DNA from 2 places in the Streptococcus sp. SN3 genome. Region 1 is predicted to be linked to the other one. Evidence: riboswitches for the same ligand, from Rfam matches in the RefSeq annotation. Region 1 holds a riboswitch; the other holds the start of a gene.

Region 1 (11,496 bases):
TTCCAAACTAGCAGCAGCGACGAAGACAGCAGTCAAGAAAACTCAAGCTCTTCCAGCTCTAGCTCCACAGCCAATCCATAGATAGCAAAAGCCTTAAGTCCATTGGACTTAAGGCTTTTCAGGCTCTATAATTTCTGTAGTGGGTAAAACCGCTGTAGGAATGATGGAGCCTCTTTTGTTGTAGAAAAAAAAGTCCCATAAGTCCTATAATGAAAAGCGATGAAACTATCATTAGAAAGACTCTTATGGAACAGTTCAATTTTATCACAAACTTACTGGGAATAAAAGACCCTAACATCACTATCTTGGATGTTCTAGATGCTGGAACTCATAAAGAAATCATCGCTAAGCTGGATTATCCTGCTCCTAAATGCCCTCACTGCCAAGGACAAATGGCTAAATATGACTTCCAGAAAGAAGCAAAAATTCCCTATCTAGAGTGTGCGGGATATAAAACGCTGATTCGCTTAAAGAAACGACGTTTTCGCTGTAAAGTCTGTAGGAAAATGGCTGTCGCAGAGACTTCCTTAGTCAAGAAGAATCACCAAATCGCAGCCATCGTCAACCAGAAAATCGCTCAAAAACTAATCGAGAAAGTCCCTATGACAGCCTTCGCTGAAAGCTTAGCTGTCTCTACTTCCACCGTCATTCGTAAATTGAAAGAATTCAAGTTCAAGACTGACCTTAACTGCCTTCCAGAATACATGAGCTGGGATGTGGAAACAGTCAGGGAAGTGACTGTTTCAATCGGCAGATAGAGATGAGCTTCATTGCACAGGATTTTGATTCAAGAAGGATTATAGCTATCTTAGACGGACGGACTCAAGCAACGATTCGCAATCACTTTCTGCGCTATTCCAGACAGGTCCGAAACCAAGTCAAAATCATTACCATGGACATGTTTAGTCCCTACTACGATATTGCCAGAAAACTATTTCCAAACACTAAAATCGTTCTGGATCGTTTTCGCATTGTACAACATCTAAGTCGAGCTATGAACCGCCTTCGCATCCAAATCATGAATCCGTTTGATAGGAAATCACACGAATATAAGGCCATCAAACGCTACTGGAAACTCATTCAACAGGATAGCCGTAAACTAAGCCATAAACGATTTTATCGCCCGACTTTTCGCATGCACTTGACCAATAGAGAGATTCTAGAAAAGCTTCTCTATTGCTCCCAAGAACTCCAAGAACACTATAAACTCTACCAACTCCTGCTTTTTCATTTTCAAGAGAAAAAAACTGAGCATTTCTTTGGACTCATTGAAGATACCATTTCTTATGTAAATCCTATTTTTCAAACTGTTTTTAAGACTTTCTTGAAAAACAAGGATAAGATCCTGAACGCACTGGAACTGCCCTACTCAAACGCAAAACTAGAAGCTACTAACAACCTCATCAACCTCATCAAAGTCATCAAGCGAAACGCTTTCGGCTTTCGGAACTTTGACAATTTTAAAACTAGAATCCTCATCGCTTTGAACATCAAAAAGGAGAGGACTGATTTAGTCCTCTCCAGATTATAACTTTTCATTAACCCACTACAGTTGACAAAGAGCCCGAAAAAGAGGGATAAGTTGCAGATAAGTGAAAACCTCTAAAGTTGGAAAACTTTAGAGGTTCATGCTAAGTTTGAAAATGCTGGTGCAAGATAGCAAAGTAGTCTTCTGGATTGTGGAGAAATGGGAAGTGGCCGCTGTTTTTAATGGTGAACACCTGAGCGCTGGGATAGCGGCTGATGACAAAGTGCATGCTAGCACCAAAAATATCATTGTCACCGAAAGTCACGGTAATAGGAAAAGCAGGATCTTCTAGTCGGGGCAAGAGAGGATAGGCCATAATTTCCTTTCTTGTCTGATTGCCTGCTTGGACTGAAACATTGCTCATGTCTAGTTTCACATCATGAAAGGCTGGATAGTCGGCATTGTAATTGCGAGCAACCTGACGATAGAGAGCCTGCGAAGCCTTGGAACTGCCAAGACCTCCCAGCAGAGAATAGATTCCCATTTTCAGCCATTCGATAGTCGTGCAGTGATTTTTATTGTAATTCATCATTTCCTTTTCCATTTGTTTCCACTGCTTGCCCGTGCCTGTTCCCGGCGAGGAAAGAAAGAGACTAAGGAGCCGCTCAGGGATTTTGCTGGCGTAGATTTGCGCGTACAATCCACCCCAGGAATGCCCCAAAAGGTGAAATTTATCTACATTGAAGTGGTCGGCGATTGTGTTGATGTCTGCAATGTAGGCCTCCATGCTGTAGTCGCCACTCGGACAGGGCGATTTCCTCGTTCCCCGCTGGTGAAAGACAATCAGTTGATAATCTTTTTCGAGCTTAGGGATAAAGAGCTTGAAGTCATCAGGCGTTCCCGGTCCACCGTGCAGCAGGATAATCGTTTCCTTGTCAGGATTGGGGTAGCAGATGGTGTAGAGCTGGTCGGAGCCATTTCGGATCATCGTTTCGATTTTTTGAGAATGAGTCATCGTTTTCCTTTCTTTTAATAGAGCGTCCACCACTGATAAAGAGACCAGTAGAGGAGATTGAGTATTGTAATAAGCGAAGCGCTGCTGGTTAAGTAGGTCAAGACCTTTTTACTCTTGCTCACTTGGAATTTGGAGCGCATGAAAAATGGGGCAATCAAGCTAATCAGAAGGCTAGCACCTATTGCCGCAAAGCCCATAGAAAACCAAACACGGTCGCTTTGTGAGCTACTAAGTTTTAAGACGCTTTGGATAAAGAAGAAAAGTAGCAGCATGGTAGACAAAATAAGCTCACAAGTCAGGTGTTGCCAGAGCGACCAAGCAAAGGGAGCAGACTGACTGTTTTTTCGTGTTCCTTGTGGAAATTTTCAATTTTCTGACCGATTTGGTCATAAGGCGTGCCCGACGGCAATTTTTGCTGGTCAGCTCGAACTTGCGCTGCTCCAAAAGCCACCAAGCCACATGTTACCAGCGCCACAGCGCTTTTCAAAAATGATGGTTTCATGATATCCTCCTTAAGATGTATTTTCCCCTTTGCACCCTTATCCTAACAAATGGACAATAGCAAATCTACCCCTTTTCGGTAAGTGGTAAGATTTCCTAAGTAAGTGGTAGAAAAAGTAGCTCTATAATTTCTGTAGTGGGTAAAACCACTGTAGGAATGAGCGAAATGCTTTCGGATTTCGGAACTTTGAAAACTTTAAAACTAGAATCCTCATCGCTTTGAATATCAAAAAGGAGAGGACTGATTTAGTCCTCTCCAGATTATAACTTTTCATCAACCCACTACAGTTGACAAAGAGCCGCTTTTCATGTAGCTAATAACTTATTGAATAACTTCAAAAACAGAAACCGTCAGATTTTCAACATAGAAAGGCTTCTTATGACGGCTATTGCCAACTACGAGGCGCAGCTTATCTGCATTCGGCAGATAGTAAGGCAGGCCGCTGGCATTAAAAATGACTTGATAGTGCTTGTCATCCTTGATTTCAAAGATAATCAAGCCACTGCCCTGCTCTGCTGATTGGACAAAGACATGCTTATAAATATCTTCATAGGTCTGATAAGAAAAGGCTTTGCAGCTTGTCTTGAGGCGAATGATGTTCTTGATAAAATCAATACTCTCTTGATGGTCCTGCAAAATATCCCAATTCACCTGATTGACTGGATCTGGCGCATTGTAGCTGTTCATAGCCCTTTCGCGATCGCTATGCAGGACTTGGTCGTCTTCCCCCGTAGCTACAAGCTTAGTACGAGAAAATTCCTGTCCGACCTCCATGAAAGCCATACCCTGCATGAGCAGGTTCATGGCAGTTGCCAGCTCAATCCGCTTGGTGCGAGTCAGAACATCATCGTCGGGATGCAGCTCCGCAAGCAAATCATGTAAATTGAAATTGTCGTGAGCCTCCACGTAGTTAAGAACTTGATCAGGACTGAGATAGCTGCCTAGCTCACTGCTGCCAAGGATAGACTTAGCGACAATATCCTCCGTCGCCTGACCACTGACAAAGCCAGCCTTGATGCCGCCGTAAACCTCGGCTCCTTTGACCGCATCCCGCTCTGTATCATTGAAAAATCCAATTCGCGGTAACTGATAAGCATTGTCCTTCTTAGCCTTGTCTTCTGGTCTCAGGCCCGTCCCCATATCCCAGCCTTCTCCATAGAGCAGGATTCGCGGGTCCACCTCATCCATGGCTTGGCGGATAGCATTCATCGTTTCTACGTCATGAATTCCCATCAGGTCGAAGCGGAAGCCATCTACATTAAACTCCTTCACCCAGTAAAGCAGAGAGTCAATCATAAACTTGCGAAACATTTCGTGCTCGCTGGCCGTCTCACTCCCCACTCCAGTTCCATTTTGGAAAGAGCCGTTAGGATTCATCCGATAGTAATAATCCGGTACTGTAGCCTGAAAAGCAGAATCATAGGTCGAGTAGATGTGATTGTAGACAACATCCAGTGTCACAGAAATCCCCGCATCATGGTAGGCCTGAATCATCGTTTTCAAATCACGGATGGCCTGCGCTGGGTCAGCAGGATTGCTCGAAAAGCTAGTCTCCGGAGCATGATAGTTCTGTGGGTCATAGCCCCAGTTGTAGATTAGCTCTCCATTTTCATCATAGTCCTTTTGACGATCAGACACAGGCTGAAGCTGGACGACATTAACGCCTAAATCACTGATATAGTCAAAGCCTGTCTTTTGCCCTTGATGATTGGTAGTGCCTTTTTGACAGGCTCCCAAGAAGGTCCCGCGCATCTGACTATCCACGCCAGAAGTTTCCGACTTGGTCAAATCCCGAATGTGCATCTCATAAATCACTGCTTGATTTGGATTATCCAAGCGCCAGAAAGCTTCTTTGCCTTGTCGGACCTGAAAACCAGCTACCTCTGTCTCATCCGCTCCAAGAATCGCTGAGCGTTTGCCATCTGGACTGGTCGCAATGGTATAAGGATCTCGAGTATAAAAATTTCGGTATTCAAAGCTAACATGGTAGTGATAAGTTTTGCCGGTCAAGTCTTCTGCTATTTCAACTGACCAGACACCGATGGTGTTTTCCTTATGGTCGTGAGAATATCGGTCTCCTTTTTTCATTGGGAAAATTTTATAAACAGGAGCTTGATTGTCAGCCGATTCATAGACTACTAGTTCTACCTTCCTAGCTGTCGGTGCCCAAACTTTGAAAGTGTGTGCGCCGTCCGTCTGACGGTGTCCCAACCAGCCTTGATAGCCCCAGCATTCATCAAAGTAGTCTGTTCTCAAGGCCATATCAAAGTTATGCGGACGCCGGCGTGAATACTGGTGACTTGTCGTTGCAGCCTGCAGGGAATAATAAACCTGCGTATCTCCCTCAATCAGCCAAATTTCCGTAACCAGATGAGGAGGTAACAGATCAATATGATAGTCACAGGACTGGCTAGACCAGTCTGAACGTTTGATTATCACATGAGCATGATCTAAGGGCTCCCAGGTTTGAAATGATAATTCCCCCTGAATACCAAAATAATCAAGTTTGGAAAAAGCTACTTCCTTTCCCCATTGGTTTATTTGCCACTGCCACATATCATAGGAGAAATAATCCCCAGTCGGATTGTGATAATGGACTAAGACTTTATAGTCTAGCATGTTCTTTCATCTCTTATCTAAAATTATTCTATTGAAAGGGCTGTCTGACTGATTTCATCAATATTGGCAAAAAATTCCAAATGACCGTGCAGCACTTCCAGTTCAACAGGCGTATCGCCGCCGTATTCTCCATCCAAATTTAGCATAAATGGACCTTTTTTATCTAAAACTTCCAGCTGCAGCTTGCTTGTTTTGAGGTATTCTACATTGATATCGCCAACGTGCTGACCGCCATTGATAGCCTGCATCATCAGACTCAGCATGTCAAAGAGATTGGCTGTCTTGACCAAAATCAAGGTAAAATTTCCATCGTCTAATTTAGTGTCTGGCGCTAGCTTTTCAAAACCACCGATAGAATTGGTCAAAGCCGCAAACATAAGCGAAATCTTCCCTTCAAAGACACCGTGGTCGTGCTTGATACGGACCTTGCGGAACTTAGAGCGAGGGAGTTTTTTGGCTCCTTCTGCGACATAAGCAAAGTAGCCTAGGCGAGATTTGACCTCGCTAGGTACGCTATAAGTCAGCTCTGTCAAGGTTCCAGCCGCTGCAATATTGATAAAATACTTGTTACCATAGGCCCGGCCAATATCCATCTTAATGGTCTGATTCTTTTCGATAATGCGAGCCGCCGCTACTGGGTCTCCCATGGGAATCTTGAGAGCACGCGCATAATCGTTGGTTGTGCCAGTTGGAATAAAGGCCAGTTTAGGCCGTTCATCCAGATTCGCCACACCATTAACTACCTCATTGATGGTACCGTCGCCGCCTGCCGCAATAATCAAATCAAATCCTGCTTTTGCTGCTCTTTCAGCTTCTTTTTGAGCAGAAAGGGGGGCCGGAGTGGTTTGGTAGGCGCTGGTTTCATAGCCCACATCCTCCAAAACATCCAGCACTTCCGCAATATTTTTCTTAATAATTTCCTGTCCCGAAGTCGGGTTATAAATCAATCGTGCTCGTTTAATCTTTTCCTTCATACTTCAGCCTCATAAGCTATCAAGCCAATCTTCATCCCGAATTTCAATTCCCAACTCCTGAGCCTTGGCAAGCTTGCTGCCAGCATCTTGGCCAGCTACTATCAGATCCGTTTTTTTAGAAACAGATCCAGAAACATTAGCACCTAGACTCTGCAATTTTTCTTTAGCTTGATTGCGTGTCAATTTTTGTAATTTACCAGTCAAAACAACCGTCATACCTGATAGGGCTGCATCAGCCGCTGCCTTTTGTCCCAGATAGTCCAGATTCACACCTGCTTCCTGCAGTTCCGCCAAAAGAATCTGAGAGCCTTCCTGCTCAAAATAGGTATGCAGGCTTTGGGCAATCACCGTCCCAAGACTGTCGATAGCCGCAATCTCTTCTTGGCTGGCCTGAGACAACCTAGGAATATCATGGAATTTCTCCAGCAAAATCCGACTGGCCTTGCTTCCCACATGGCGAATCCCCAAGCCAAACAAGAGGCGTTCAGCTGAGTTTTTCTTGGAAGCTTGAATAGCAGTATACAACTTATTTGCTGATTTTTCCTTAAAGTTCTCTAGTTCTAGTAAATTTTCTATCGTTAGCCGATAGATTCCAGCCACATCCTTGACTAGATTTTGAGCAAAGAGCTTCTCTACCACTGCTGGACCAAGACCGGTAATGTTCATGGCATCCCGGCTAGCAAAGTGAATCAAGCCCTCCTTGATCTGGGCTGGACAGAGCGGGTTAATGCAGCGCAGAGCCACTTCGTCTTCAAAGTGCACTAGCTCACTCTCGCAGCTTGGACAATGGCTTGGCACTTCCAAAGTCTCTTCTGACACCCGCTTGGACTCAACCACTCGCAAGACAGCAGGAATAATATCCCCCGCCTTATAGACGATAACGGTGTCTTTCTGACGAATATCCTTCTCTGCAATATAGTCCACATTGTGCAAGGTTGCTCGGCTGACAGTCGTTCCCGCTAGCTGCACTGGCGTCAGATTGGCTGTCGGAGTCACCACTCCCGTCCGCCCCACTGTCCAGTCAACAGACAGAAGCTGGGCTTCCTTTTCCTCAGCCGGAAACTTATAGGCGATAGCCCACTTAGGTGCCTTGACAGTAAAGCCAAGCTCCTCTTGCACCGCCAAGTCATTAACCTTGATGACAATACCGTCAATTTCATAAGGCAGGCTATCCCGCTCCTCAGCGATCTTTTCGATAAACTCCCAAACTGATTCAATAGAGTCCGCCAGAATATGAGTAGGATTGACTGAGAAGTCCAAATCTGCCAGCTTGTTTAAGACCTCTTCTTGGCTGCCAACCTGAGTAGGACTGGCTTCTTGGTATAGGAAAGTCGCTAGATTGCGCTTAGCCACAACTGCTGTGTCCAGCTGGCGCAAGGTTCCCGCTGCTGCATTACGTGGATTGGCAAACTCAGGCTCACCATTTTCCTGTCGCAGCTGATTGACCGCATCAAAGGATGCCTTGGGCATATAGCACTCTCCGCGAACCGTAATGTCCAGCGGTTCTTTCAAAGTCAGTGGAATATCCTTGACTCGCTTGAGATTTTCAGTAATGTTTTCACCAACAGAACCATCCCCCCGAGTCGCTCCTGCTACCAAGATTCCATTTTCATAGGTCAGGGAAATAGAGAGCCCATCAATCTTGAGTTCACAAAGATAAGAAACTTGTGGAAATTCCTTGCGAACCCGCTGGTCAAAGGCTAGTAATTCTTCACGTGAAAAAGCATCCTGCAAACTAAAGAGAGGATACTGGTGTGGATATTTTTCAAATCCTTCTAAAATCTTCCCTCCCACCCGATGTGTCGGACTGTCAGGCAGGATATCGGTTGAGTACTTTTCTTCTAACTCCACTAACTCACGATAGAGTCTGTCATACTCGCTATCCGATACACTTGGCCTGTCTGCCGTATAATACTCATGGGCATATCGGTTGAGCAATTCTACTAATTCTGACATTCTTTCTTTCATACTTCTATTTTATCACAAATACACAAAATCTTCCTCTATTTGTTCCGAATTCTTCCTAAAAAACAAGAGGATATAAAAAGAGCGGAAATTCCGCTCTCTGCTGTCTTATTTTGTCAAATCAATACTTTTTGCGATCTGGTTAATAAGGATAGCTCCAGCAATCAAAGAGGCAAATTCTCCAATGGCCGTTGTAAACCAAGTCAGGAAGAATGGCAGGCCTTGCAAGAAGTGCAATTCTGCAGCAATGGTCACCATTGAGATAGAAAAGAATACTGCAAAATAGAAATGATCCAAACGAATCAAGCCTTTAATCAGATATTGATTCTTATAGCGACTGAAAAGATAGACACCCAGTGACAGGAAGACCAAGGTGGACCCACCACCGACAAAGACATCAACGATTCCAAAACTATAGAGATTGGCAATCATACAGCCAATGGTCACACCCATGATATATTTCCGATTATAAAAGGCCATAAAGTTCATCATTTCAGAAATTCTGAACTGGTAAGCACCATAGCTTATAGCATTTAAAGGGGGCGTAATCGTAAGAGCTACATAAATAGCAGCAACAATGGCAATCTGAGCCAAATCACGAACTGTCAGTTTTTCTTGTTTCATGTTTTCTCCTTTAGCGGCTTTACCGCGTGTAATATGCTTGGCGAAAGAAGCTAAGCGCCAAGGGTTGCGTCACATAAGAGGAGCATCATTCGTTGATTCCCCCACAGATTTGGCAACCCAACTAGTATAGCATAAATCCTAGAAATATGATAGACTATCTTTATGAAAACTTTAATCAAAAAATTCTTTGACAATGAGGTTCTGTCCTATCTTTTCTTTGGTGTGGCAACAACTGTCGTATCCGTTGTCAGTCGGATGCTCTGCTATGAATTGACGGGAAATGAACTACTGGCTACGATAATAGGTGATATTCTTGGCATTCTTTTTGCCTTTGTAACCAACGATACTATCGTTTTCAAGCAAGCAAGGAGTGGCTGGCCTTCTAGACTTATCAAATTTTTCACTGCACGTTTGGCTACTATGGGCTTAAATTTACTATTGACTTTTATCTTTGTCACTAGCTTCCCGCAGATCATAGGCCAGTTTGTCAATAACAATATCAAAATGGTCAATACCATCGAAACTTTCATTGCTCAAGTACTGATCATCGTTCTCAACTATGTCTTTAGTAAGATTTTTGTCTTTAAAAACAAGGAGAAATAACAACAAATCAGTCTATTTCACCCTATAAAAGCAAATCTGGACCAGATAATTCTGATCCAGATTTTTTTATTCCTAAATTTCCAAGCTTGGATTATCAAGCGTCAGATGGGTGATTTCACCTTTGACACCAAAATAGTCCTCAATCAGAGTCTGAAGCTCTATCATAGCTGCTTGAGCACGCACGGCCTGCTCTTCGTTGATGGACTCGATAACCAAGATGGCATTCTTGGTCTCCTCGGTCAGCATAGTTCGCTGGGCTTCTCGCCAGTTAAGGCAACGGCAGACAGCCCCTTCTTCATCATAGTAGATGATTTCTTCTGGAAGTGCCGGTGCGTCACTCTCAGCACCCAGCGGGAAAAAGGATTCCCCACCCTTGGCTTTACCTAAATAAAGACCTCCGACAATCTTATCCAAATCCTCACCGCCACATGGAACCGCATAAGACAGCGAGACACTGTTGTAGATATCGACCAAAGGATTGATTGGATGAAATTCACGCCCCTGACTGACCCGCTTGAGCAGAGCTTCGATAGAGGAACGCGCTCCTTTCTTGGTCTTGAATTGGCTGAAGGCCTGCCGCCACTCCTGAATGACTTCATTTTGAGTGAAGTTCTCGTCTGGGATAAAGTCATCAGCTCGCTTCGCTCCCTTATCCAGCAGGGATTTGAAATATGGGTCCTTACTTTCATCCACACTATTATCCAGCCCCTTGACCACTAAAACACTAATCTGAGCTTCCGGAAATACTCGCCAAAATTCATGTTCAACTGTAACTTTCATGATGTACCTCTTCAATCTTAATAGTTTCTTTTTTGTCCTTTTTTGACTGCTTCCCAGTCACCTGTGATGTTTTCACGCACTCGTACCAGCATTTTCTCCAAGGCTTGAACTTCCGCCTGAGAAAAGCCCCGCAGGGATGTCTCCTCAGAGTAGTCGTTCTCCGCTAGGATAAAAGGATAAAGTTTTTCCCCTTTTTCCGTCACAAACCATTCCTTGTTCTTCTTGTTGTCCTTGGCTGCCTTCTGCTGAACCAAGCCCTTGGCCTCTAGCTTCTTAACAGAACGAGCAACCGTTGAGCGATCCACCTTGAGCAGCTCCGACAGCTCCTCTTGGATGATTCCCGGATTCTCCGCGATTCGCACCAGATAAAGATATTGTCCCCGTGCCAGCTCTATATCACGGAACTCAATATTAGCAATAGAATCCAAAGCTCGGGCAATAATCCCAATTTCCCGCAATACTGACATATTCCCTCCTTTAATTTTTATTTGAATCTATTATATCATATTTTATTGCAAATGCAATAAAATCAACTAAAAAGAAAAAAGAGGATAAACCTCTTTAAATTTGACAAAAATATCTTTTTCTAGTTTTCTTCCTTATAGTATTTTTGTAATTCTTCCGCTGAATTAATGACATGTTCCTGCCCATCTACTGAATATTTAGCTGGGATAGTCACGTTCTCAAATACATTAGTCCCTGGCGGAAAGAAGAGTTCAGCAACTTTTTTAACTAACGCTACATCTGTTGTTTCATTTAGGAATGTAACCTGTCCACCATATCCTTGAATGATTTTATATAAATCTGGATAGTTTTTAGCAAGAACTGTTTTTTTGAGGTTTTCTGGAGGGTAGTCCTCACTCAGACCGGCATCAATATAGGACACAATTACCCCCTTTTTAATTAGATTATCATGAAAACTCGTATAAGAAACAAAATTGTTTTG
Region 2 (11,496 bases), on a different contig from region 1:
ATAGAGCTGAGAAAGGTCTTCTTATCAGAGCAGGACAAGCCAGCAGGTTTGAAAAAACGCTTCATGGGAGGATGGAAGAAATGAAAAAACGTAAAAAAATTCTTTATATCATCTCTTCGTTTTTCTTTGCCCTAGTGCTTTTTGTCTATGCAACCTCCAGCAGTTATCAAAACAATACTGGAGTTCGACAGGTCACATCTGAAACTTATACCAATACGGTTTCCAATGTGCCGATTGACATCAAATATGACAGTGAGAATTACTTTATCAGCGGTTTCACTTCTGAAGTTTCCGTCGCTCTGACAGGCTCCAACCGGGTCAATCTAGCCAGTGAAATGCAGGAAAGCACTCGAAAATTTAGAGTCGTTGCTGATCTTTCCAAGGCTACAGAAGGCACAGTAGAGATTCCGCTAAAAGTGGAAAACCTACCGAGCGGTCTGACTGCTACAGTCACTCCGCAGAAGATTTCTGTTAAGATTGGTAAAAAGGCCAGCAAGAAGGTTGAGGTCCGCTACCTCATCACAGACAGCCAGGTGGCTGAAAATGTGTCTATCAGTGGTGTGACCTTGGAAAATAAGGAAGCTACAGTTACCAGTGACGAGGAGACCCTGTCTAAGATAGAGTCTGTCGTGGCCATTCTCCCGACTAATGTCATTATCACTGGCAACTACAGCGGAACAGCACCGCTGCAGGCTGTTGATGGTCAGGGAAATGTCATGCCAAGCGTGGTGACACCATTTGAAACAACTATGCGTGTCAACACTAAAACAGCAGACAGCTCAGGCTCGTCTTCCTCTAACAGCAGCTCAAATACGAGCTCATCAAATAAAAACTAAATAAAATTTTGAAAATAAACTTGGATTAAAGCAATCTGCCTTGCTTGCAGCCTATATCTTTACATCCAGGTCTTATGAAAGGAAACTATTTATAATGGGTAAATACTTTGGAACCGATGGTGTTCGCGGAGAAGCAAATGTAGAATTAACGCCGGAATTGGCCTTTAAACTTGGCCGCTTTGGTGGTTATGTTCTGAGCCAGCATGAAAGTGAAGTGCCTCGGGTCTTTGTTGGCCGGGATACTCGAATTTCAGGAGAAATGCTGGAAAGCGCCTTGGTTGCAGGACTTTTGTCCGTTGGGATTCATGTCTATAAACTGGGTGTCATTGCAACGCCTGGTGTAGCTTATCTGGTCAAGTCAGAGAAAGCCAGCGCCGGAGTCATGATTTCTGCCAGCCACAATCCAGCTTTGGATAATGGTATCAAATTCTTTGGTGGTGACGGCTATAAGCTGGATGATGAGCGTGAGTTGGAAATCGAAGCTTTGCTGGACGCAGCAGAAGATACCCTGCCACGTCCAAGCGCAGAAGGTTTGGGTGACTTGGTGGATTATCCAGAAGGACTGCGCAAGTACCAACAATACTTGGTATCAACCGGCTTAGAACTAGAAGGAATGCATGTAGCTTTAGATACGGCCAACGGTGCGGCTTCAACCAGTGCCCGTCAGATTTTTGCGGATCTAGGCGCACAGTTGACCATTATCGGAGAAAATCCAGATGGCCTCAATATCAATCTGAATGTTGGATCTACGCATCCAGAAGCTTTGCAGGAAGTTGTCCGTGAGTCTGGTGCCGCGATTGGTCTGGCCTTTGATGGAGATAGCGATCGCATGATTGCAGTAGATGAAAATGGCGAACTGGTAGATGGTGACAAGATTATGTACATCATCGGTAAGTACCTGTCTGAGAAAGGTGAGCTGGCGCAGAATACAATTGTTACGACCGTCATGTCCAACCTAGGCTTCCATAAGGCTTTGGAGCGTGAAGGTATTCAAAAGGCTGTGACCGCAGTCGGTGACCGCTATGTTGTAGAGGAAATGCGCAAGAATGGCTATAATCTAGGTGGCGAGCAGTCTGGACATGTTATCATCATGGACTACAATACGACAGGTGACGGTCAGCTTTCAGCTGTGCAATTGACCAAGGTCATGCAGGAAACAGGTAAGAAACTTTCTGAATTGGCTGCTGAAGTAACCATCTATCCGCAGAAACTGGTCAATATCCGTGTGGAAAACAGCATGAAGGATAAGGCGATGGAAGTCCCTGCTATCAAGACGGTGATTGAGAGAATGGAAGCCGAAATGGCTGGCAATGGCCGGATTTTGGTTCGTCCGAGCGGAACAGAACCTCTGCTGAGGGTCATGGCTGAAGCACCGACTGACGAAGAAGTAAATTATTATGTAGATACCATTGCTAATGTTGTTCGAGATGAAATTGGGATAGACTAATAAATGTAAAGAAACTGAGACATAATGTCTTGGTTTTTTTATATTCGTATGAATTTTTAAACACTTTGAATAAAAATGTTGATAAATTGCAATACTCTTGGTATAATAAGCTACGAAAGGAGTATAAGATGAAAAATAAGAAAACACTTATTCTTAAAATTTTAATCTTGTTAACGGCCATTGTTACAGGTCTTGGTTTGGCTGCTAGGACACAGGCTGCTGAGGTAACAGATTATACCCAGCAAACAAGCATTACCAAAGATGGTGTGCCATTAACAAGTGACTCAACAGTTATGACCAATGAAACTCTGTCTGTAACAACTAGTTTCACATTCCCGTCATCTCAAACTATCGCTGAAGGGGACACTCTTACTTTCTCACTGCCGCAGGAATTAACCCTGATTACTCCCTTAAACTTCCAAGTATCTGATGTTGTCAATCACAAGGGAGAAGTAGTCGGAAAAGCTCAAGCGAATCCAGCAAGTCAGACGGTTACAGTAACGTTTAGTAATTACTTTACTAACTACACCGAACAAAAAGAAATGTCCCTGACTTTTAATGTACGAGTTAATAACGACAAGGTGCAAAATTCAGGGCCGGTTTCCTTCAAATTTGGCCAGACAGATTTTTCTTTCCAATATGAAAAGGTAGAAGGAACTGCTGGTGAATATGAAATGAAATATGGTTACCAAGACAGTAGCGATCCAAAGATTGTCAAATGGCGCATTATCCTGAATGCAAGACAGGACATGCTTCGTAACATGGTGATTTCAGACAACTTTGGCGACGGTCTGACACTGGTACCAGGTACACTGCGCGCAGTTCGTTATGCTCCTGTAGAAGGTGGTATCCGCAATGAAGCGCACTTGCTGACTCTGCCTGTTTTGGATAACTTCACTAACAAGGCGGTTCTTACGCAAAATGCTAATGGTGATGCTAATGGCTTTACCATCAACTTTGGTGATAACTACAACTGGCCAATGTACATCGAGTACTCTACTCGCGTACCAGATGGTGTTCAAGTAGGTGATGTGGTTAACAACACCTTGTCTTGGACAGCTAAAGGCTTCCCAGAGCGTACTATTACTAAGTCAGTCCGCTTAGAAGATGGTTCTGGTAAAGGAAGCGGATTGTTGGCAAAAGACGTAATGATTAAGGCTCAGAAGAAGCTTGTTAACAAAGAGTTAGAAAAAGGTCAGTTTACCTTTGGTCTCTTTGACGAAAGTGGTAACTTGCTTCAAACTGTTACCAATGAAGCAGACGGCTCTATCAACTTCAAGGCTTTAAACTACAGTGCTGCTGGTACTTACCGCTATAGCATCAAGGAAATCCCAGGAAACGATTCTAACTACGTCTATGATGACAAGGAAGCACAGCTGACAGTTACTGTAACAGATGTTAATGGTGAGCTTTTAGGCTCTGTCAAGTATGACTTGGATCCAGTCTTTACAAATACTTATAGAGGTAATGATCCAGGTAAGTCAGTTCAGCCGCCAACTCCTGGCAATAACAACAATCCAAACAATCCAAATAACAACCCTAACAACAATCCAAACAATAATCCGAATAATACCCCAGGTAATGGTAACAATACCCCTGGTAACAGTTCCGATAATCCAAAGGGTGGAACAGACAATCCAGGAAATGGAAATAACAATTCAAACAATGGTACCAATGATCCGGGTGCTGCAGGAGGCAACAAAAAAGTTCTGCCTAAGACTGGTCAAGAAACTACACTTTGGCTGTCAGTTGCAGGTTTGGCAATCTTAGTTGGCTTTGGAAGCTATGTCTTTCTTCAAAAGAAGACTAGATAAGATTCAAAGGTTTTAAGAGTTTTCTCTTAAAGCCTTTTTACATACTTTTCCATTTGAAAAAACGGAGCAATCATGTTAGAATAGACCTAGTAATTTTTAAAGGATAGAGGTGTTATCGTGGCTTTTGGAGATAACGGACAACGCAAAAAAACAGGATTTGAAAAATTGACGATGCTGGTCGTGATTATCATGCTCATCGTGACAGTTGGAGCTATCTTTGCTTCCGCTCTCAGTGCAATCTTTTAATCCAAACGCTTCAGGGCGTTTTTTTAGACTAGAAAAAGAGAATAGAAAAAATGAGTATGTTTTTAGATACGGCCAAGATTCAAGTTAAGGCTGGCAATGGTGGCGATGGCATGGTGGCTTTTCGCCGTGAAAAATATGTTCCTAATGGCGGTCCTTGGGGCGGTGATGGCGGTCGTGGCGGAAATGTTGTTTTTGTCGTAGACGAGGGCCTGCGTACCCTGATGGACTTTCGCTACAATCGGCACTTCAAGGCTCAGTCTGGTGAAAAGGGCATGACCAAGGGAATGCATGGCCGAGGGGCAGAGGACTTGATTGTTCGAGTGCCGCAGGGGACGACAGTTCGTGATGCGGAGACGGGAAAGGTGCTGACGGACTTGGTAGAAAATGGCCAAGAATTTATTGTAGCGCGTGGTGGCCGAGGCGGTCGTGGAAATATCCGCTTTGCGACGCCTAAAAATCCTGCTCCGGAGATTTCTGAGAATGGAGAACCAGGTCAAGAACGGGAGCTTCTGCTGGAGCTCAAGGTACTAGCAGACGTTGGTCTGGTCGGCTTCCCTTCTGTCGGAAAATCCACTCTGCTCAGCGTCATTACAGCGGCTAAACCTAAGATTGGTGCTTACCATTTTACGACCATCGTGCCTAATCTAGGCATGGTTCGCACTCACTCTGGAGAGTCCTTTGCAGTAGCAGATCTACCAGGTTTGATTGAAGGGGCCAGTCAAGGTGTAGGACTGGGAACCCAGTTTCTCCGTCATATTGAGCGGACACGGGTTATCCTACATGTCATCGATATGTCAGCTAGTGAGGGGCGCGACCCTTATGAGGACTATCTAGCCATTAATAAAGAGTTGGAATCCTACAACCTTCGTCTCATGGAGCGTCCGCAGATTATTGTTGCTAACAAGATGGATATGCCAGATAGTGCTGAAAATCTCAAGGTATTCAAAGAGAAATTAGCGGCTAATTATGATGAATTTGCGGAGCTGCCACAAATCTTCCCGATTTCCAGCTTGACCAAGCAGGGACTTGCGACCCTCTTGGATGCGACCGCAGAATTACTGGATAAGACACCAGAGTTCTTGCTCTATGATGAGTCTGAAATGGAAGAAGAAGCTTACTATGGCTTTGACGAAGAAGCACCAGCCTTTGAAATTTCTCGTGATGATGATGCGACTTGGGTGCTGTCGGGTGATAAGCTTGAGAAACTCTTTAATATGACCAACTTCGATCGAGACGAAGCAGTCATGAAATTTGCCCGTCAGCTGCGTGGTATGGGAGTTGATGAAGCCCTTCGGGCTCGCGGAGCCAAGGATGGCGATCTGGTTCGCATCGGCAAGTTTGAGTTTGAATTCGTTGACTAAGGAGGCTTGCAATGGGTGATAAACCAATATCCTTTCGCGATGAAAATGGAAACTTTGTCTCTGCAGCCGACGTCTGGAATGCAGAAAAGCTAGAAGAGCTCTTTAATAAACTCAACCCTAAGCGCAAGCTACGTCTGGAAAGAGAAGCATTAGCGAAAGCAGAGGAGGAATAAGATAAAAAGCAGCTGAGCAGGAAATAATCCTACTCAGCTGCTTTTTTTTGCGCTAAAGATGTATTCGTTAAGGTAATTAATCTTTGTTTTAAGCAAAGATTTTAGGACTGACTGCTTTTATTCGAGGGAGAGTAGCTAGGCAGACACCTAGAACGATAAGCTTGTCTGCATAATCAGTCAGTATTTGGACGAGGACGATACTAAGGACGGGGTTGACTCCCATTCCCCGCAGGGCTTGGACTATGAGGCTGGATCCGCTGGATGTTATGCCTCCGAAGAGCAGGACAGTGATTGCAGAGGCTACTAGGGTACCTGGAAGGGCTACCAATAGGGTTTTCCAGAGAAGACTGAGCTTTAAGCTTCCTTTTTCTTTAAAAAACCAAGCTGCTGAAAGAGCAATGATGATAGCGGCTGGCGAGTAGTAGAGAGAAAAGATATCGGTTGTCATCCAGCCAATGAGGGCGCTGAGAAAGGCAACGCCAGCCCCAGCAAGAGGCCCTAAGGTTAAGCTAGCTAGAATCGTTCCAAAGGTATCTAGATAGATAGGTAATTTCAGAAAAAGTGCAATATTAGCTCCCACGTAGTTAAGAGCGATACAGATAGACAAGAAGCTTAGGATAAGGGGTGTCGATTTTTTCATGATAAAATTTTCCTCATAAAAGTGATGATAGGTCTTGAGCAATCGTTTCCTTAGGCTGATTCAGGAGGATAGCTAAGAAGTCTTGGAAGAAGAGTGAGGGACTGACTTGAGTTGCAATATAGGCATTGGCTGGTTTATGATAGAAGTCATAAGCATCAACCACAGTCTGTCCAAGAGCAATGCCTTCGGTTACGACTTCAACATAGGAGTCGAAGCCCATACAAAGGTCCTCATGCAGAAAATGAGCAATAGCCAGGGGATCATTGATAACACAGCCGATGATGTGTTCATATTCCCAGTGGAAGTCCCAGTAGAAACGCGTGATACGGCCGACAAACTCAGCTACTTCTGGCTGTAGGAAACGCATGTACTCTAATAGATTGGGGGTGAGGACGATGGCGCGTGTGACATCCAGTCCCACCATCTCGATTTTTCGGCCTAACTTTTGATAGACAAATTGAGCGGCGTGTGGGTCACACCAGTAGTTATACTCGGCTACAGGTGAGCAGTTGCCATGAGATTTGTAGCTGCCGCCCATGCTGACAAAGCGTTTGATATGTTTTCCAATTTGGGGATTTTGCTTTATAGCCAGTGCTAGATTAGTCAATGGTCCCAAGGTGATTAGGGAAGTGTCCTGAGCCTTCTGGAAATAGGTAGCCAGAAATTCAGAGGCTTTCTGAGGCTGGGGCTGACAATTGCTTGTTCGATTGATTCCGCTCTCGCCTAAACCATCCATACCGTGGGTATCCTGAGCTGAAACGAAATCGCGGACTAGAGGTTTTTCTGCCCCTGCATAGACTGGTATATCTAGCCGGTTCAGTTTTTCTAATATTTTAAAGGCATTTTCAACACCAAGGTCCACTGGGACATTTCCAGCGACGATGGTCAGTGCTACAACTTCTAAATCGGGATGTTGAATGGCATAAATTAGGGCTAGACTATCATCTATACCAGGGTCACAGTCGATAATGATTTTTCTTTTCATGAGTTCTCCTTTGCCTATATAAAAATGAGGTTGAGACAATCGGTCCCAACCTCTTAACTGTCAGCCTAATCGAGGAGACAGCAAAAAAACTATGCGCAAGACATTTTAAATACAATATAAAGGCACTTAGTTTTTTATTCTGGGAAGTTTTCGAACCAGTCCAAAACCGGGTTTTTGATTTCTCTATTTCTTTATCATAAATAAAAATAAGGGAAAAGTCAATGGGAGTAAGACTAGCATGGTCACCCCCATCTTTTTATGGTATAATGAAAAAAATAAGTAGGAGAAGTGATAATTATGGTAAAAACGATTCATACAGATAAAGCACCAGCAGCGATTGGACCTTATGTTCAAGGAAAAATTGTCGGCAATCTTTTGTTCGCGAGCGGGCAAATTCCCCTGTCTCCTGAAACTGGAGAAATTGTTGGGACGACTATTGAAGAGCAGACCCAGCAGGTGCTAAAAAATGTTTCAGCCATTTTGGAAGCCGCTGGAACAGACTTTGACCATGTGGTCAAGGCTACTTGCTTCTTGAGTGATATCAATGATTTTGTGGCCTTTAATGAAGTTTACAAAACAGCCTTTACAGAAGCATTTCCAGCTCGTTCAGCAGTCGAAGTGGCTCGCCTGCCTAAGGATGTGAAGATTGAGATTGAGGTTATTGCCGAGATTCTCTAAAAAAGAGCAGGGGAAAACCACTCTTTGACGGATTCTATCTGATGAAAGGATTATTATGTCTGAGAAGAAAATTCAGCTTGTCATTGTGACTGGAATGAGCGGGGCAGGGAAAACCGTAGCCATCCAGTCCTTTGAAGACTTAGGTTATTTTACCATTGATAATATGCCGCCAACTCTGGTGCCGAAGTTCTTGCAGCTGGTCGAAGGGACCACTGACAATGATAAATTGGCTCTGGTTGTAGATATGCGCAGCCGTTCCTTCTTTTTGCAAATTCAGAACGTTTTGGATGAATTAGAGCAAAATGAGAATATAGATTTCAAGATTCTTTTCCTAGATGCAGCTGATAAGGAGTTAGTGGCTCGTTACAAGGAAACACGTCGCAGCCATCCGTTGGCAGCTGATGGACGGATTTTAGATGGGATTAAATTGGAGCGCGAACTCTTAGCACCTCTGAAGAATCTAAGCCAAAATGTCGTGGACACAACAGATTTGACGCCAAGGGAACTCAGAAAGACCATCTCTGAACAATTTTCAAATCAGGCTGACATGCATAGTTTCCGCATTGAGGTCATGAGTTTTGGTTTCAAATACGGTCTGCCTTTGGATGCAGACTTGGTCTTTGATGTGCGCTTTCTGCCCAATCCCTACTATAAACCTGAACTGCGCAATCAAACTGGCTTGGACAAGGATGTCTTTGATTATGTCATGAACCATGCCGAGTCAGAAGAATTTTACAAGAACTTGCTAGGCTTGATTGAGCCTATTTTGCCGGGATATCAGAAGGAAGGAAAGTCTATCCTGACTATCGCTGTGGGCTGTACGGGTGGTCAGCACCGCAGTGTAGCCTTTGCTCAGCGCTTAGCAGATGATTTGGCTAAAAATTGGCCGGTCAATGCCAGCCACCGCGACAAAAACCGTCGGAAAGAAACGGTGAACCGCTCATGAGAAAGCCACGAATTACAGTCATTGGCGGTGGAACAGGAATTTCAGTTATTTTAGACAGCCTGCGTAAAAAGGATGTAGAGATTACAGCCATTGTCACAGTAGCAGATGATGGAGGCAGTTCTGGTGAGCTGCGAAAAAACATCCAACAGCTAACTCCGCCAGGTGACTTGCGAAATGTCTTGGTAGCTATGTCTGACATGCCAAAGTTTTATGAGAAGGTCTTCCAGTATCGCTTTGCGGAAGGAGACGGCGTTCTAGCGGGGCATCCCTTGGGCAATCTGATTATTGCCGGTATTTCCGAAATGCAGGGCTCAACTTATAATGCCATGCAGCTTCTAACCAAGTTTTTCCATACGACAGGCAAAATCTACCCTTCTAGTGACACCCCTTTAACTCTGCATGCTGTGTTTGCAGATGGGACGGAAGTTGTCGGTGAAAGCAATCTGACCAGCAAGAGTGGAATGATTGAGCGGGTCTATGTGACCAATACCTATGATGACCAGAAGCCTGCTGCCAGTAAAAAGGTAGTCGAGAGCATCTTAGAAAGCGATATGGTGGTTCTGGGACCAGGTTCACTATTTACCTCTATCTTGCCTAATCTCGTTATTGAGGAAATTGGCCAAGCTCTTCTAGACACCAAGGCAGAAGTGGCCTATGTCTGCAATATCATGACCCAACGCGGCGAAACAGAGCATTTTTCAGACAGCGACCACGTCCAAGTCCTGCACCGTCATTTAGGCAGGAAGTTTGTAGATACAGTCTTGGTCAATATCGAACCTGTCCCTCATGAGTATATGGACAGTAACCAGTTTGACGAATATCTGATACAGGTGGAGCATGATTTTCAGGGGTTGCAAGAGCAGGTTCCGCGAGTTATTTCTTCGAATTTTCTGCGTTTGGAAAATGGCGGAGCGTTCCATGATGGTGAGTTGGTTGTTGACGAATTGATGCAGATTATACAGGTACGCAAATGAGCTTTACAGTAAAAGTAAAAGAAGAATTGCTGAGTCTGGCAAACAGAGATAAAAATGAGCTGTCAGCCATGATCAAGATGTCTGGCAGTTTGGGCTTGGCCAGCAGTGGTTTGACCCTGTCTGTCACAACAGAAAATGCCAAGATTGCCCGCCATCTCTATGAGTTACTGTCGGACCTTTATCAGGTCAAGTCAGAAATCCGCCACCATCAGAAGACCAACTTGCGCAAGAACCGTGTTTATACAGTATTTCTAGATCAGAAAGTGGAAGAAATCCTTTCTGACCTGCACTTGGCTGACTCCTTTTTTGGTATCGAGGCAGGGATTGACCAGGCTATTTTGACTGATGACGAAGCCAGTCGAGCCTACCTACGGGGAGCCTTTCTCTCAAATGGCAGCATGCGGGAGCCAGACTCAGGCAAGTACCAGCTGGAAATCCTGTCCGTTTATCTGGATCATGCTGAGGACTTGGCTGCCTTGATGCGTCGTTTTCTGCTTGATGCCAAGACCATCGAGCGCAAGAAGGGGGCTGTCACTTATCTGCAGAGAGCTGAAGACATCATGGATTTTCTCATTGTCATCGGGGCTATGGAAGCCATGGCTGAGTTTGAGTCTCTTAAGCTCATGCGGGAAGCGCGCAATGACCTCAATCGCGCCAATAATGCGGAGACAGCGAACATCGCTCGCACGGTCACAGCCAGTATGAAAACCATCAACAATATTGCTAAAATCAGTGATAATATTGGCATTGAGAGTCTACCTGTAGACCTGCAGGAGGTAGCCCAGCTTCGCATCCAGCATCCAGACTACTCCATCCAGCAGTTGGCTGATAGTCTGAGCCGGCCACTGACTAAGAGCGGCGTCAATCATCGCTTGAGAAAAATCAATAAAATCGCAGATGAATTATAAAAGCTGCTGAGCTTGAGCTCGGCAGCTGTTTTTTTATAGGCTTGTAGAATGTTTGGGTTGGACTTTTTGCTCAGGATAGATATGGTTAATGGCATTGTTGACAGCAGTAGGTGCCTCACCTAACCCAGTCGCAATCAAGTCAATCTTTCCCTCGTAGCTGCAGCAGTCACCAGCTGCATAGATACCTGGCACGGAAGTTTCTTGCTTGCTATTGACCAAAATTTTGTGACGGTTGAGCTCCAAGCCCCAATCTTTGAGATTGCCGACAGAGGATTTAAAACCGTAGTTGACAAAGAGGTGATCCAGAGGCAGAAGCTGACTTTCCTCTCCTTTGACTTGGCTGATTTCCAAGTGGGTTATCTTGCCATTTTCACCAACCAATCGGCTCGGTATAAATGGTGTCTTAATCTCAACACTAGAAGCCTTGAGTTCTTCCACACTATGCTCTAAAGCTCGGAAGTTGTCCCGACGATGAACCAGACTGGTTT

The links. Region 1 has a riboswitch for preQ1 ahead of PCY71_RS03100 (QueT transporter family protein). Riboswitches for the same ligand answer to the same signal wherever they lie in the genome.
Region 2: it holds a riboswitch for preQ1, as region 1 does, so the genes downstream of both, PCY71_RS14070 (nucleoside hydrolase) here and PCY71_RS03100 (QueT transporter family protein) in region 1, are expected to answer to the same signal.

The regions. Positions count from the first base shown of each region.
Region 1 is NZ_JAQFJF010000001.1:676,396-687,891, forward strand. It holds gene PCY71_RS03065 (LTA synthase family protein) at 1-81, shown strand, start outside; one part of gene PCY71_RS03070 (ISL3 family transposase) at 246-756, shown strand; one part of gene PCY71_RS03070 (ISL3 family transposase) at 756-1,531, shown strand; gene PCY71_RS03075 (alpha/beta hydrolase) at 1,632-2,483, opposite strand; gene PCY71_RS03080 (hypothetical protein) at 2,779-2,985, opposite strand; gene pulA (type I pullulanase) at 3,307-5,604, opposite strand; gene PCY71_RS03090 (diacylglycerol kinase family lipid kinase) at 5,628-6,578, opposite strand; gene ligA (NAD-dependent DNA ligase LigA) at 6,588-8,546, opposite strand; gene PCY71_RS03100 (QueT transporter family protein) at 8,652-9,167, opposite strand; PreQ1 riboswitch class II at 9,165-9,301, opposite strand; gene PCY71_RS03105 (GtrA family protein) at 9,330-9,770, shown strand; gene PCY71_RS03110 (B3/4 domain-containing protein) at 9,843-10,550, opposite strand; gene PCY71_RS03115 (MarR family winged helix-turn-helix transcriptional regulator) at 10,568-11,017, opposite strand; gene PCY71_RS03120 (hypothetical protein) at 11,137-11,496, opposite strand, start outside.
Region 2 is NZ_JAQFJF010000011.1:18,727-30,222, forward strand. It holds gene cdaA (diadenylate cyclase CdaA) at 1-84, shown strand, start outside; gene PCY71_RS14035 (YbbR-like domain-containing protein) at 72-836, shown strand; gene glmM (phosphoglucosamine mutase) at 931-2,283, shown strand; gene PCY71_RS14045 (Ig-like domain-containing protein) at 2,349-4,097, shown strand; gene PCY71_RS14050 (DUF4044 domain-containing protein) at 4,215-4,343, shown strand; gene obgE (GTPase ObgE) at 4,394-5,704, shown strand; gene PCY71_RS14060 (hypothetical protein) at 5,716-5,877, shown strand; gene PCY71_RS14065 (ECF transporter S component) at 5,966-6,517, opposite strand; gene PCY71_RS14070 (nucleoside hydrolase) at 6,531-7,502, opposite strand; PreQ1 riboswitch class I at 7,623-7,667, opposite strand; gene PCY71_RS14075 (RidA family protein) at 7,800-8,180, shown strand; gene rapZ (RNase adapter RapZ) at 8,236-9,126, shown strand; gene PCY71_RS14085 (YvcK family protein) at 9,123-10,100, shown strand; gene whiA (DNA-binding protein WhiA) at 10,097-11,008, shown strand; gene PCY71_RS14095 (NAD(P)/FAD-dependent oxidoreductase) at 11,042-11,496, opposite strand, start outside.